One region of the Pseudoalteromonas sp. MTN2-4 genome, then DNA from elsewhere that is predicted to be linked to it. Evidence: predicted binding sites of a transcription regulator. Region 1 holds the regulator's gene; each other region holds the start of a gene.
What was found. The regulator sigma-54, encoded in region 1, starts transcription at its own class of promoters, with help from an activator protein. The targets are predictions, from matches to a motif close to GTTGGCACGNNNNTNGNNT.
Positions count from the first base shown of each region.

Region 2: the regulator sigma-54 is predicted to act here: its motif matches at 2,226-2,244, upstream of ACGHEH_RS04325 (P-II family nitrogen regulator).
Region 3: the regulator sigma-54 is predicted to act here: its motif matches at 1,582-1,600, upstream of ACGHEH_RS16530 (flagellar assembly protein T N-terminal domain-containing protein).
Region 4: the regulator sigma-54 is predicted to act here: its motif matches at 1,446-1,464, upstream of ACGHEH_RS01185 (FimV/HubP family polar landmark protein).

Region 1 covers NZ_BTGK01000009.1:80,397-83,639, forward strand. Annotated here, with positions in the region: gene rapZ (RNase adapter RapZ) at 1-286, opposite strand, end outside; gene ptsN (PTS IIA-like nitrogen regulatory protein PtsN) at 304-756, opposite strand; gene hpf (ribosome hibernation promoting factor) at 759-1,046, opposite strand; gene ACGHEH_RS17750 (RNA polymerase factor sigma-54) at 1,075-2,595, opposite strand; gene lptB (LPS export ABC transporter ATP-binding protein) at 2,643-3,243, opposite strand, start outside.
Region 2 covers NZ_BTGK01000001.1:910,687-913,929, forward strand. Annotated here, with positions in the region: gene mrcB (penicillin-binding protein 1B) at 1-378, opposite strand, end outside; gene ACGHEH_RS04320 (ammonium transporter) at 603-1,832, opposite strand; gene ACGHEH_RS04325 (P-II family nitrogen regulator) at 1,844-2,182, opposite strand; gene ACGHEH_RS04330 (S10 family peptidase) at 2,461-3,243, shown strand, end outside.
Region 3 covers NZ_BTGK01000008.1:13,570-16,812, reverse strand. Annotated here, with positions in the region: gene flgA (flagellar basal body P-ring formation chaperone FlgA) at 1-215, shown strand, start outside; gene flgM (flagellar biosynthesis anti-sigma factor FlgM) at 283-606, shown strand; gene flgN (flagellar export chaperone FlgN) at 599-1,027, shown strand; gene ACGHEH_RS16535 (LPP20 family lipoprotein) at 1,059-1,526, opposite strand; gene ACGHEH_RS16530 (flagellar assembly protein T N-terminal domain-containing protein) at 1,634-2,824, shown strand; gene ACGHEH_RS16525 (glutathione peroxidase) at 2,956-3,243, shown strand, end outside.
Region 4 covers NZ_BTGK01000001.1:246,069-249,311, reverse strand. Annotated here, with positions in the region: gene ACGHEH_RS01195 (4-phosphoerythronate dehydrogenase) at 1-228, shown strand, start outside; gene ACGHEH_RS01190 (aspartate-semialdehyde dehydrogenase) at 240-1,256, shown strand; gene ACGHEH_RS01185 (FimV/HubP family polar landmark protein) at 1,529-3,243, shown strand, end outside.

The DNA.
Region 1 (3,243 bases):
AGCGTTTGATCAGTGCTTGGTCATCACTATCTAAATAGAACAGCGTGGGATTTGCAAAGCCTGGTAAGTATTCAAGAATATCATTAAATTCTTGTTGCTCTTTTGGCAGGTTACGAACATCGATACTGACGGCTATTTTGTCATAGTTATCAGAAACACTTCTAACCAAAGAGGGAAGGAGATTAACTGGAATGTTATCAACACAATAATAACCTAGGTCTTCCAATACCCTTAAGGCAACGGATTTGCCCGACCCTGAGCGACCACTAATGATGATCAGTTCCATGGATTCCTCTCTGTTAATTAATCTTGAAGTGCAATAAGTTGATAGAGTGCTTCATCGTCTTTTGCATGACGAAGTTGCTTGCAAAACTCTTTGTTATTTAGTTTATCAGCAATTGCAGCTAAGGTCTTTAGATGTTCTGCATTATTACCTTCAGGTACAAGCATTGCCAAGAGAATATCGACAGGTCGGTTATCTATTGCGTCAAAATCAATACCGTTTTGATTAGTCACTAAAATGGCAAAAATAGTATCAATGCCTGTAAGGCGGCCATGAGGAATAGCAATACCTTTGCCTATGCCTGTGCTGCCTAGTTTTTCCCGCGTTAGGAATGCATCTAATATTTCGTGGGCGTTATGCTCTGGAAGGTGTTGGCTCGCTAATTCACTGATGTACTCTAGCGCACGTTTTTTGCTATTAAAAAGGACCGCAGCTTTACTGCAGTCCTTGTTGATAATCGAGCTAAGTTTCATGGTTAGTGTCGAGTTAATTTCTCTTTGTGTTTGATAACTTGGCGATCGAGTTTATCAACGAGCTTATCAATGGCTGCATACATATCAGAGTGTTCATCTGAAGCGAAAATTTCACCGCCATTTAAATGAACGGTAGCTTCGGCTTTTTGTACCAGCTTCTCAACATCTAAGATCACGTGAACGTTATTAATGTGATCAAAATGCCTTTCTAGCTTTGCAAACTTCGTGTTTACATAGTCTCTTAATGAATCTGTAATTTCTACGTGACGACCAGTTAAATTTAGTTGCATAAGCATTTTCCTTCTCTTGGTTTACGTCTTAAATCAAGCTCTTACGCTGATTTGACGGTGGAATAGAGAGTGACTCGCGGTATTTTGCAATTGTACGACGTGCCACTTTGATTCCCTGTTCTGCCAATATATCTGCAATTTTGCTGTCGCTCAATGGCTTAGCTGTATTTTCTGCAGCAATTAGCTTTTTGATCAATGCTCTAATCGCAGTCGATGAGCATTCACCTCCGTTTTCAGTGCTTACGTGGCTTGAGAAAAAGTACTTCAACTCAAAAATGCCACGGGGCGTATGCATGTACTTCTGAGTGGTGACACGAGAAATGGTAGACTCGTGCATTTCGACCATCTCAGCAACATCATTCAAAACCATAGGCTTCATTGCCTCAGGTCCATGTTCAAAGAATGCCTGTTGTTGTTGCACAATGCAATTGGTAACTTTCATTAAAGTGTCATTGCGGCTTTCTAAGCTCTTAATAAACCATTTTGCTTCTTGTAGGTGAGAGCGAATGAATTGGCTGTCAGTGCTTGATTTTACTGAGCGTGACATTGCTGCATAATGATCATTAACCCTAATTTTAGGCATACATTCAGGGTTTAGCTCAACAACCCAGCGGCCTTTTACTTTTTTCACCGACACATCAGGAATAACATACTCAGATTCTTCACGAATAATACTGGCGGCAGGTTTAGGGTTAAGACTGTGAATGAGAGTCATCACTTCTTTTAACTCAGGCTCTTTGAGCTTGGTCTTTTTCATGATGGTGCGGTAATCACGGTTGGCCAATAGATCAATATGCTCGCTTAACACCATTTTTGTTTCAGCAATGAAAGGCGTATCTACATCAAACTGATTGAGTTGAATACATAAGCATTCTTGTAATGAGCGAGCTGCAATACCTACAGGGTCAAAAAGTTGAATACGCTTTAATACAGCTTCAACTTCGTCGAGTTCAATTAACTCTTCGTCATTACCTTCATTAATACTTTCTAGGAGTTCTTCGGTACTGACAGTAAGTAGACCAGCATCATCAACGGCTTCAACAATGGCAACAGCTATGGCTTTATCCGTTGGGCTGAATGGAGTGAGCTCTAATTGCCACATTAAATATTCATGTAATGTTTCTGTTGTTTCGCCCTGATAAATGGTTTCGTCTTCAGGCATTGGGCCGCTACTTGTGCTTGGTGCTGCACTCATGTACTCGTCCCACGTTACATCCATGGCGAGATCGTCACTAACTGTGTCTTTACTTAGTGCGGCATCGCTATCAAGCTCGTAATCGCTTGTCGGTTCATCACCGTGACCATCATCAGCAGAATTAGAGAGTTGCTCGATAGAATCAGTATCTTTGGTCGCTTTGTCTGAATCATTGCCATCAGCACTCGGCTCTATTTCCGATTCATCTACTTCGAGTAAAGGGTTGCTATCCAGCGCTTCTTGGATCTCTTGCTGTAGATCTAGTGTGCTCAATTGCAGTAAGCGAATTGCTTGTTGCAATTGTGGTGTCATGGTTAGTTGCTGCCCCATGCGCAGCTGTAGCGATTGCCTCATGTATTTCTAACAATCCTTTTTGTTATTTGGATTATGTCTTGTTTTAACTATAGACGGAATTGTTCACCTAGGTAGACGTCTCTTACGGTTTGATCAGCTAAAACTGACTCAGGCGTACCTGACGCGATTAATTCACCATGTGAAACAATATAAGCTTTCTCACAAACATCAAGGGTTTCTCTTACATTATGATCTGTAATGAGAACTCCAATGCCGCGATTTTTTAAGTGCTCAACAATTTTCTTTATATCTAACACCGAAATCGGATCAACGCCAGCAAAAGGCTCATCTAAAAGAATAAATTTGGGGTTTGCGGCTAAAGCGCGAGCAATTTCAACTCGGCGGCGCTCACCACCTGATAAAGCCATGCCCTGACTGTCCCGAATATGTTGAATATTAAATTCATCTAATAGGTCGTCTAGGGTTTGTTCTCTTTGTACTTTATTGAGGTCTTTACGCGTTTCTAAAATTGCCATTAAATTTTGATACACAGTCAATTTTCTGAAGATGGAAGATTCTTGAGGCAGATAACCTATGCCCATACGTGCTCTACTGTGCATAGGTAGCAAAGTGATATCTTCGTCATCTATGGTGACTTTACCTTTATCGCTAGGCACAAGACCAACGATCATGTAAAAACTGGTGGTT
Region 2 (3,243 bases), on a different contig from region 1:
TACTTCTGAATAATTTAGGCGCTTTAATTCCCAAAGCACTTCTTTTTCTGACAGATATTGATCAGGACGAAAATCCATCGTTCGGGCATAGACCTGCACTGGCAACTGCCATTTATTCCCTTCAAATTGCTTAGTCACTTTAGCATCAAGGTAAATCACATAAAACGCTAACACCGCGATAACTGCGATACTGCCTTTCCAAAATAAACGCCAAAGCCCTAGCAAGGTTCTTTGTTTGAATTGGGCAAATTTGCCTTTGGACTGTTTTGTAGTTTTATTCGTTGTTTTTTTTGTGCTTTTCGATTTAGGCGCAGCGCTTTTTTTCGGTGTTGCTTTTTTTGTAGACGATTTTGGGGTAGGAGTCTTTTTTTCGGCCATGCCTTTATTCACGAATGGTTAATGCCAATTTAATCACCATAGATTACCTTAGATTAACAAGACCTGAAAGCCTAACTCATTGCTAAGTTAGGCTTGATTTTATTCAGTTTTCAAAATGCACACAGTGAGTAACTCTCATCACATGAACACCACTCAGTAAATCTTAACTCGATACTTCTGATATTTGTTCTTCACTCACTGTGTGCAAATTGAAACTTTGACAACTATTGACCGCGAACCGTAACAAACTCTGGATAAGCATCAACACCACAGTCATGTTGGTCCATACCTGACAACTCTTCTTCTTCGCCAACTCGAATACCCATTGTTGACTTTAAGATAGCCCATACAATGTAAGAAGCGATGAATACGAAAGCAAAGATACTGACTAGACCGATTAACTGTGTCACAAAGTTCGCATCGCCATTTGAAAGTGGTACTAACATGATGCCTAATGCGCCACAGGTACCGTGTACAGAAATCGCACCTACCGGGTCATCAATCTTAGCCTTATCAAGGAACACGATACTGAATACCACCAGTGAACCACCTAATGCACCCAGCAGTACTGCCAGAGTCGGTGATGGTGAAGCTGGCTCTGCAGTGATTACAACTAAGCCCGCTAATGCACCATTTAAAATCATAGTTAAATCTGCTTTACCCCAAAGTACTTTGCACACTAGCAGAGCAGCAATCGCACCTGCCGCTGCCGCAGCATTGGTATTCACAAGAATTTGACTCACTGCAACCGCATTTGCTTTATCTGCAATGAATAACTGCGAACCACCGTTAAAACCAAACCAGCCCATCCAAAGAATAAATGTACCTAGTGTTGCAAGTGGCATATTTGAACCTGGAATTGGGTAAACTTCACCCTTCTTACCATATTTACCTTTACGAGCACCTAGCAGTAATACGCCCGCTAACGCCGCTGCTGCACCAGCACCATGAACAATCGCAGAACCTGCAAAGTCTACAAAGCCCATTTCAGATAAGAAGCCGCCGCCCCAAGTCCAGAAACCTTCGATTGGGTAAATTAAACCAGTTAAAACAACGGTGAATGCTAAAAAAGCCCATAGTTTCATTCGCTCCGCAACTGCACCCGATACAATTGACATTGCCGTTGCCACAAATACAACTTGGAAGAAGAAATCAGCTTCTAATGCATGAGTTGCATCATCTGCGGCACTACCTATGAGCGCACCAAAATTCGGCACTATGCCACCAGCTGTATTATCGACGTACATAATGTTGTAACCCACCAGCAAGAACATAGTACAAGCGATGGCATAGAGCGCGATGTTTTTTGTTAGAATTTCAGTGGTGTTTTTTGAGCGAACTAAACCCGCTTCCAGCATGGCAAAACCTGCTGCCATCCACATAACCAATACGCCAGAGATCAGAAAGTAAAAAGTATTTAAAGAGAACTTGAGTTCTATGATGCTGTTTTCCATTGTTATTGCTCCTAAATCGCTTCTTCGTCGAATTCACCAGTACGGATACGTACAATTTGGTCTAGGTCATACACAAAAATCTTACCGTCACCGATTTTTCCGGTGCGAGCGACTTCACTTAAGGTGTTAACAATACGCTCTGCGTTTTCGCTTTGTGTTGCGATTTCAACTTTGATTTTTGGAATAAAATCAACTTGATATTCAGCACCTCGGTAAAGCTCAGTGTGACCGCGTTGACGACCAAAACCCTTTACGTCAACAACCGTCATACCTTCCACACCTAGCTCCGATAATGCTTCTCTGACTTCATCAAGTTTGAATGGCTTGATGATAGCGCTGATCATTTTCATATTGCCCCCTTCGACATTGTGATGCGTTATATTGGCAATGAATAATCAAGCTCTATACCAAAATTAAAACTTTAAAAAATACATAAAGTTAAAAATTTAAGAACATTTAAAATTAGATAAAATGCACCAATTAAGTGCGTAGTTATGCAAATTGAACTGAGCTGGTGCATAAATTTCAATCACTTTTACACCCATCTCAATTTGCCCATACTTGGACTCATAAACTTTGCATATTCAGTAAGAGCAGAACATTATTTAGTTTCGGAGGACATAAACTAATGAAACTAAAAACCATCATCATCAGTGCAGCATTGCTGATAAGCCATGCGGTCAGTGCAAGTGAACATAGCCGCCAAATCGACATAGACAACCAAGTTGTCACAAAACATAAAACTAAAATTCTTGGTGAGAGAATTAATTACACTGCAACCACCGGGACTCAGCCAGTATGGGATGAAGAAGGTCACCCGATCGCCACTTTGCATTACACCTACTACAAGAAAACCGGTATTAAGGACTTAAGTGAGCGCCCACTACTAATCTCATTTAATGGTGGTCCTGGCTCTGCGTCAGTGTGGATGCATATTGCTTATACAGGCCCTAAAACTTTAAATATCGACACTGAAGGTTACCCGGTTCAACCGTACGGTGTACAAACCAACCCTTACTCAGTTTTAGACGTCGCTGACATTGTTTTCGTAAACCCTGTGAATACAGGCTATTCACGAGCTTTACCAAACAAAGATGGAAAAATGCCTAGTAAGGCAGAGCAGAAAAAGCGTTTCTTTGGCGTAAATGCTGATATCAAATACCTCGCTGAATGGCTAAACACTTTTGTGAATCGCAACAACCGCTTTTTATCGCCTAAGTTTTTAATTGGTGAAAGCTATGGTACTACACGTGTATCAGGTCTTGCTCACGAACTACAAAACAGCCAATGGATGTACTTAAATGGCGTAGTATTGGTTTCACCTACCGACATTGGCATTAAACGCCAAGGCCCAGTAAAGGCTGCAAATCGCTTACCTTACTATGCGGCGGCTGCTTGGTACCACAAAGCT
Region 3 (3,243 bases), on a different contig from region 1:
CGGGTACAGCCATTGGACTCCATCATATCTGTATGGTTTGCAAAGGCGATAGCGTAACAATTTATGCTAAAACTCGCACTTTAACGATAAAAACAACGGGCGTGGCACTTCAAGATGGAAATGTTGGTGAACAAATAAGAGTTAAAAATCAAAAGTCTGGAAAAACTATCTCCGCAAGAGTAAAAGATGTAGAATCTGTCGAGGTTAATATTTAACTTTTTTACTAAAGTTATAAGCAAACAGGTCGATAGATAGGCATGAGTAATTTTTGGGTCAATTATCATGGTTAATAATATAAAAGGGCAATCTCAGCCGAACAGTGTGCTTGATAATATCAAGCAACAAAAAACTGGTTTACAAAAGTCTGATGCGAACGTGACAGCTGAAACAGCTAAAGCCCCTCAAAAGGCTGCAACTGACTCTGTGAGTTTAACACCACAAGCACAACAACTAAAAAGTTTGCAAGAAAAAGCGCAACAATCGCCTTCTTTTGACAGCAAAAAAGTTGAGGAACTAAAGAAAGCTATCAGTGAAGGTAAATATCAGGTTGATGCTGAAAAATTAGCTAAGAATATTGCGGCGTTTGAGTTTGACGTGTATGGATGATCAAATAAACCTTTGTCATCATAAGTTAGAAAACCAATTACAGCACCTTAACGCTTTGACCCAGCTTTTAGATGCAGAGCTAGCATGTCTTGCTAGCAAAAAAGGCGATGGCTTAAAAGACATCGCACGTGAAAAACTTACTCTTCTTAATACCATTCAAAAGTTAGATAAAGAACTTTCGGGTTTTAACCAAGATATATTTAAAACTGAACAAATTAAACCTTTAACAGAATCTGTAAATTCTTTACTACTTAAATGTAAGAAGCAAAATGAGGTTAATGCTCAGGCTGCACATCAGGCCCAGCTTGCAGTTAAGGAGCTTAAAAATATATTAATCGGTGCCCCCACTTCTGTTACTTATGGACAAGATGGTGGTGTGATAAGTGAGAACTCTGAGTTTGTTAAAAACTTAAAAGCCTAATACTTGAGAAATTACTAATCACATTCTTTGGTTAGTAATAGATCACACGCTTTACTTTTCTTGGTTTTATAGCACTAATATACAGCTCGTGTACTTTTTTCATATCTAGCTCTAATTCTGTTGCGTAAGTATCACCGACAGAGTATGTTTTCACTATTTTCGCGCCTTTAATTAAACCGCCGACTTTGCTCGATAAGCCATCCGTTTGAGCTATTGCACCTTTTACAGTCATTGTTGATGTGAGCTTTTGCCCATGTACTTGCTCGGCAAGCTCCCTGTATGCTTCTAGTTTAGACACTTTAATTGCCATCAACATCTTTTGCGCATCCGTTTCACCAGGTTGACTGCTCAAAGGCGCATACCCCACAGCTCGTAAAACAGGATAATAATCTGGCTCTTCGTAGGCATACTCTATATGCTTATCAAATACTGAGCTACAGCCTGAAAGTAGAATAGAACATGTTACCAATGATGAATAAAAAACGTTTTTCGCCTTCATAATAAACACACCAAATTAAAGTCTGTCCATGCAATGCATTTTTCACGCCAACAAAGCTGGTACGTCTATTGCTTTTGATATATTAAGCGAATCAGTTTGGAATCGAAATGATGAAACATATTCTAATAATTGCACTACTTGCATTCTGCGCTCATGTAAAAGCGGAATGGTTTGAGGTAGTCGGTTATGGCGGCATAGTTGATGGTGACACGTCTTCAGCGAGACAAATGGCTGTCAAAGATGCCATAACCCAAGCTTTGATATTCTCTGGTGCTACGGTGTCTAGCGTTCAAACAGTTGCCGATGGTGTTCTCGAGCAAGATGAATTAAAGATCAAAACCCATGGTCAGATACAACATGTGAACTTAATAAATGAACAACAACAAGGCGAGCAATACTCTGTCACGCTACATCTAGATATTATTCCCCAGCAAGCACAGTGTCTTGAGTCAAAATTTAATAAACAGATTACTGTCACACAAAGCCAATTGACACACCCAGATCAAGCTAGGCTAGGTCAAATTTTTGACATCCCTAAAGCCAGTTCACAGCGCTTATTTAATACTTTAAATGAGCGAAATTTAGGCGTGAAAATGATCCCATATATCGATCGAAAATTAGATGTCAGGGCTTTCTTCGCACAGCAGTTTGAGTATAACGCCAACTTAATTGATACGTTAAGTCGCAGTAGTAATAGTCAGTACGTATTGCTGAGTCAAATAACAGATATTTCTCAAGGCCGAAAAATGAACAACGATTACGCATTTTGGGAAAGTGAAGCATATATGCGCAACTTTAAAATTGATTTTGCGTTATTTGATTCGCAGACTAACGATCAAGTCTGGTCTCAACATTACAGTGTTCAAGGTATTTGGCCACATAAAAAAACTCAGGTTGTGAATGTAAATAGTGAAGAGTTTTGGCGAACCGATTATGGTCAAAAAATTCAAACTATTTACAATAAGGTCAGTCAAGACCTAAATACCGCAGTAAGTTGCCTGAAAACAACCGGCAAAATATTAATGATCGACTCTGATAGAGTGGTGATTAACTTAGGGCAAAGCCATGGACTAGAAGCGGGGCAAGTACTTTCAATCCTTCACAGAAGCAATTTGACTGCGGCAAATGGCATGCAGTTTTCGCATCATATTCAAACCATTGAACAAGTTGTAGTTGAACAAGTGAATGCGCAAAGTGCCATCGCTAGAAACTTAAGTGACAGACCTTTGAGTAATATTCAGCTAAATGACGTCATTAAGGTAGTTGTTAAAGAGCCAGAATCATTCACGTTAAAGTAACTTCATATACTCACAATTCAGACAATAAAATAAGGGTAATCTAGTTTTTAGATTGCCCTTATTTGTTTTAATTACTTTAATCTAAATACGCACTATAGATAATAAAGGCATTCAACTATGAGGAAGTTAATATGCTAGAAATTCGTGAAGGACAAACAATACCCTCTGTATCATTTCCTGTGAGAATTGGTAATGACTGGCACACTGTCACTACAGAGCAACTTTTTAAAGGTAAAACCGTGGTTGTGTTTTCTTTACCAGGTGCATTTACACCAACCTGTTCATCGACACACCTACCACGTTATAACGAGCTGGCAAATGCATTCAAACAAAATGGCGTTGATGACATAATTTGTTTATCAGTAAACGATACTTTTGTTATGAACGCCTGGGCGAAAGATCAAGAAGCTGACAACATC
Region 4 (3,243 bases), on a different contig from region 1:
ACATTACAAGATAATTTTATCCAAGGCGACTTAGGTCGACTTGTTCATCTGGTTTACGATCTTAGACGAGATGATGGCATTTTAAGAAAGTCACTGTCAGAGAAGGGTTTTGATCACCTTCGTAAGTCTTATCCTGTAAGACGAGAATTCAGTACAGTGACAGTAAAAAATAATGGTAGTCAGTTTGCGGAACAACTCGCAACACTTGGCTTTAAAGTTTCAGAATAGGATGAGGTCAAATGTCTCAGAAATTTAATGTCGCCGTGCTTGGCGCAACAGGCCTTGTGGGTCGTCAAATCATCGAAACATTAGCTGAACGTAAGTTTCCTGTTGATCAGCTTTTCCCGCTTGCAAGCAGCAGAAGTGCGGGTGAAGAAATTGACTTTAACGGTGAAAAAGTGACGGTTTTAGATGTAGAAGAGTTTGACTTTTCGAACGCACATATTGGTTTATTCTCTGCAGGTGGCAGCGTATCAGAAAAATATGCGCCCATCGCTGCAGAAGCGGGCTGTGTTGTAATCGACAATACCTCACATTTCAGATACGACTATGACGTTCCTCTGATTGTGCCTGAAGTAAACGCACATAACTTGGCAGACTTCAGAAATCGTAACATTATTGCAAACCCAAACTGTTCTACGATTCAAATGCTAGTGGCGCTTAAGCCAATTTACGATGCTTATGGGATTGACCGAATTAACGTATCTACATACCAAGCGGTTTCTGGTGCTGGTAAAGAAGCGGTCGATGAGCTGGCAAAGCAAACAGCTAACCTAATGAATGCACGTCCGATGGAAAACGACATTTTCCCTAAGCAAATTGCGTTTAACGTGATCCCGCAAATCGATGCCTTCCAAGAAAATGGCTATACCAAAGAAGAAATGAAAATGGTGTGGGAGACGCAAAAGATCTTAGGTGACAGCTCGGTAATGGTGAATCCAACAGCGGTACGTGTGCCAGTGTTCTTTGGTCATGCTGAAGCCATTCATTTAGAAACGCGTATGCCATATGACCTAGAGCAGGTTAAGCAGTTACTTAACGATGCCTCTGGTGTTGAACTCATTGAAGACGAAAACGATTACCCGACGCCTGTTTCAAACGCTAGTGGTAATGATACTGTGTATGTTGGTCGTTTACGCGCTGATATATCTCACCCACATGGTTTAAACCTATGGGTGGTTTCTGATAACACTCGCAAGGGTGCAGCGACTAACAGCGTGCAAATAGCTGAAGAGTTAGTAAATAACTACCTATAATTCGCAATGAAAAAACCCTGCTTCGGCAGGGTTTTGCCGCTTTTTACAGCTGCCCGTTTAAAAACCAGCCAATATATTGACTATAAACAATATTCTTTGTTCACATCTTCTCATACTTTAGTACGCTCTAGGCACTATTTATCAAAGCTTTGCCATAGATATTCCAATGTAACTGGTTTATAGTTTGCAGTTGGAATAGAGCTTGCAAAAGCCACCATTAGCAATATTTTAATGTTTAGCACGATGTTGGACATGATATCTAAAGGATCAACATGCGCGGTTTAGTGTTTATTTGTTTCTTTGCATTTGCATTGATAACCATACCAGCCTACACACAAGACGGTACCATTTTAAAGGGCCCTAAGAATGCCGATTATGGTCAAATGGGTCGCTCTATTGGCCCAATAAAGCCCTCGGACACTTTGTGGCGAATTGCGCAAAAAATTAGGCCTGATGACGGCTCTGTTACTGTTTATCAAGTAATGAGCGCCCTTTATCGCAAAAACCCCAATGCTTTTTTAGATAAAAACCTAAATCACATGCGCGACGGCGCGTATCTTAAAATACCGACCATTGCAGAAATGCGTCGTGAAAACCCAGCCATTGCAAAGCAGCGCTCTGATCAAGACGATGACTTGTGGGAGCTAAAAAAGAGCGGCATGCTCGACAACCAAACCATTGAAGAAGCACAAAAAAAAGTTACACAAGCGCGAAAAATCGATGTTGATAATGCACAACAGCAACTCACTTCGCAGCTTAAATCATTACAAATGGAGCAAGATGCTAAGTTACAAGAGCTACAATCACAATTTAAGAACTCGGTTCGCAGTGTTGAAGAAATACTAGAAGAAAACAACAAGCTAAAAGGCCAGCTAACAAACATTTCTGAAGAGCTGCAAAATGTTCGCAATCAACTTGGGCAAGATTCTGAAATTCAGCAACAGCTACAGTCGGTCATCGAACTTCAAAACGCCTTGATAGAGCGTCAAAGAGCACAGCAACAAGAAGAACAAAGTGCTGATCTACTTTCAAACCCCGTGATGATTGGGGTGCTTGCAACTTTACCAGCCTTATTAGTCATTGGTGGTTTAGTGATGTTCTTACGTAAACGTAAGAATGCTAATAGCACGGATGATGAAGATGATTTCCTACCCCAGGCACCAGCTGCAGCAGGAGCCGCCGCAGCCGCCGCAGCCGCGGGAGTCGCAGGTGCAGCTGCGGCTGCGGCTGATCCACTAGATTTAGATGTACCGCCGTTAGATAGTAACGTACCAGTTGAAGAGAGCGTACAGCTAGACGATGACATTTTGCCTGAAGATGATGACATTATGTTTGATTCTTTAGATGATGATAGCTTTGAAGCTGGCAATGACACGCTTGATCAAGACGAGCTAGATAGCTTGTTAGGAGACGATGTTGCTTTCGATGATGGTTCTGAAGATGATGATCTAGATGACTTCTTACAGCAGAACTTCGATGCTGACGATTCGCTCGATGATATGGTTGACTTAGATGTTGGTAGTTCAAACAGCGACGATATTTTGAGCTCTGATGACCTTGATGATCTATTTAATGAAACTGATGACTCATCCGATGACGAATTAGACGTGAGTGATGATGCTTTGGCAGCGTTAAGTGAAGAACTTGCCACTGAACAGCAAGAAGATGTCGATATAGATTCAATTTTAGACGAGGCTGCGACAGAAGAGCCTGAAAGTACAGACGAAGACTTTGATTTAGACGATATTGACAGCCTAATTGATGAGGTTGCAGATCAGCCCCCAAAGGATGAAAGTTCTGATGGAACAGATGAAGACTTTGATCTGGATGATATCGATAACCTACTAGATGAAGTTGCACAAACTGATGAGCCTGCCGTTGAGATCAACGATGAAGACGATTTTGATATTGATAATATCGATGATCTTTTAGACGAAGTAGGCGGTACAGCTGAAGAGGCTCCAGATACGACAGGCGATGAATCGCA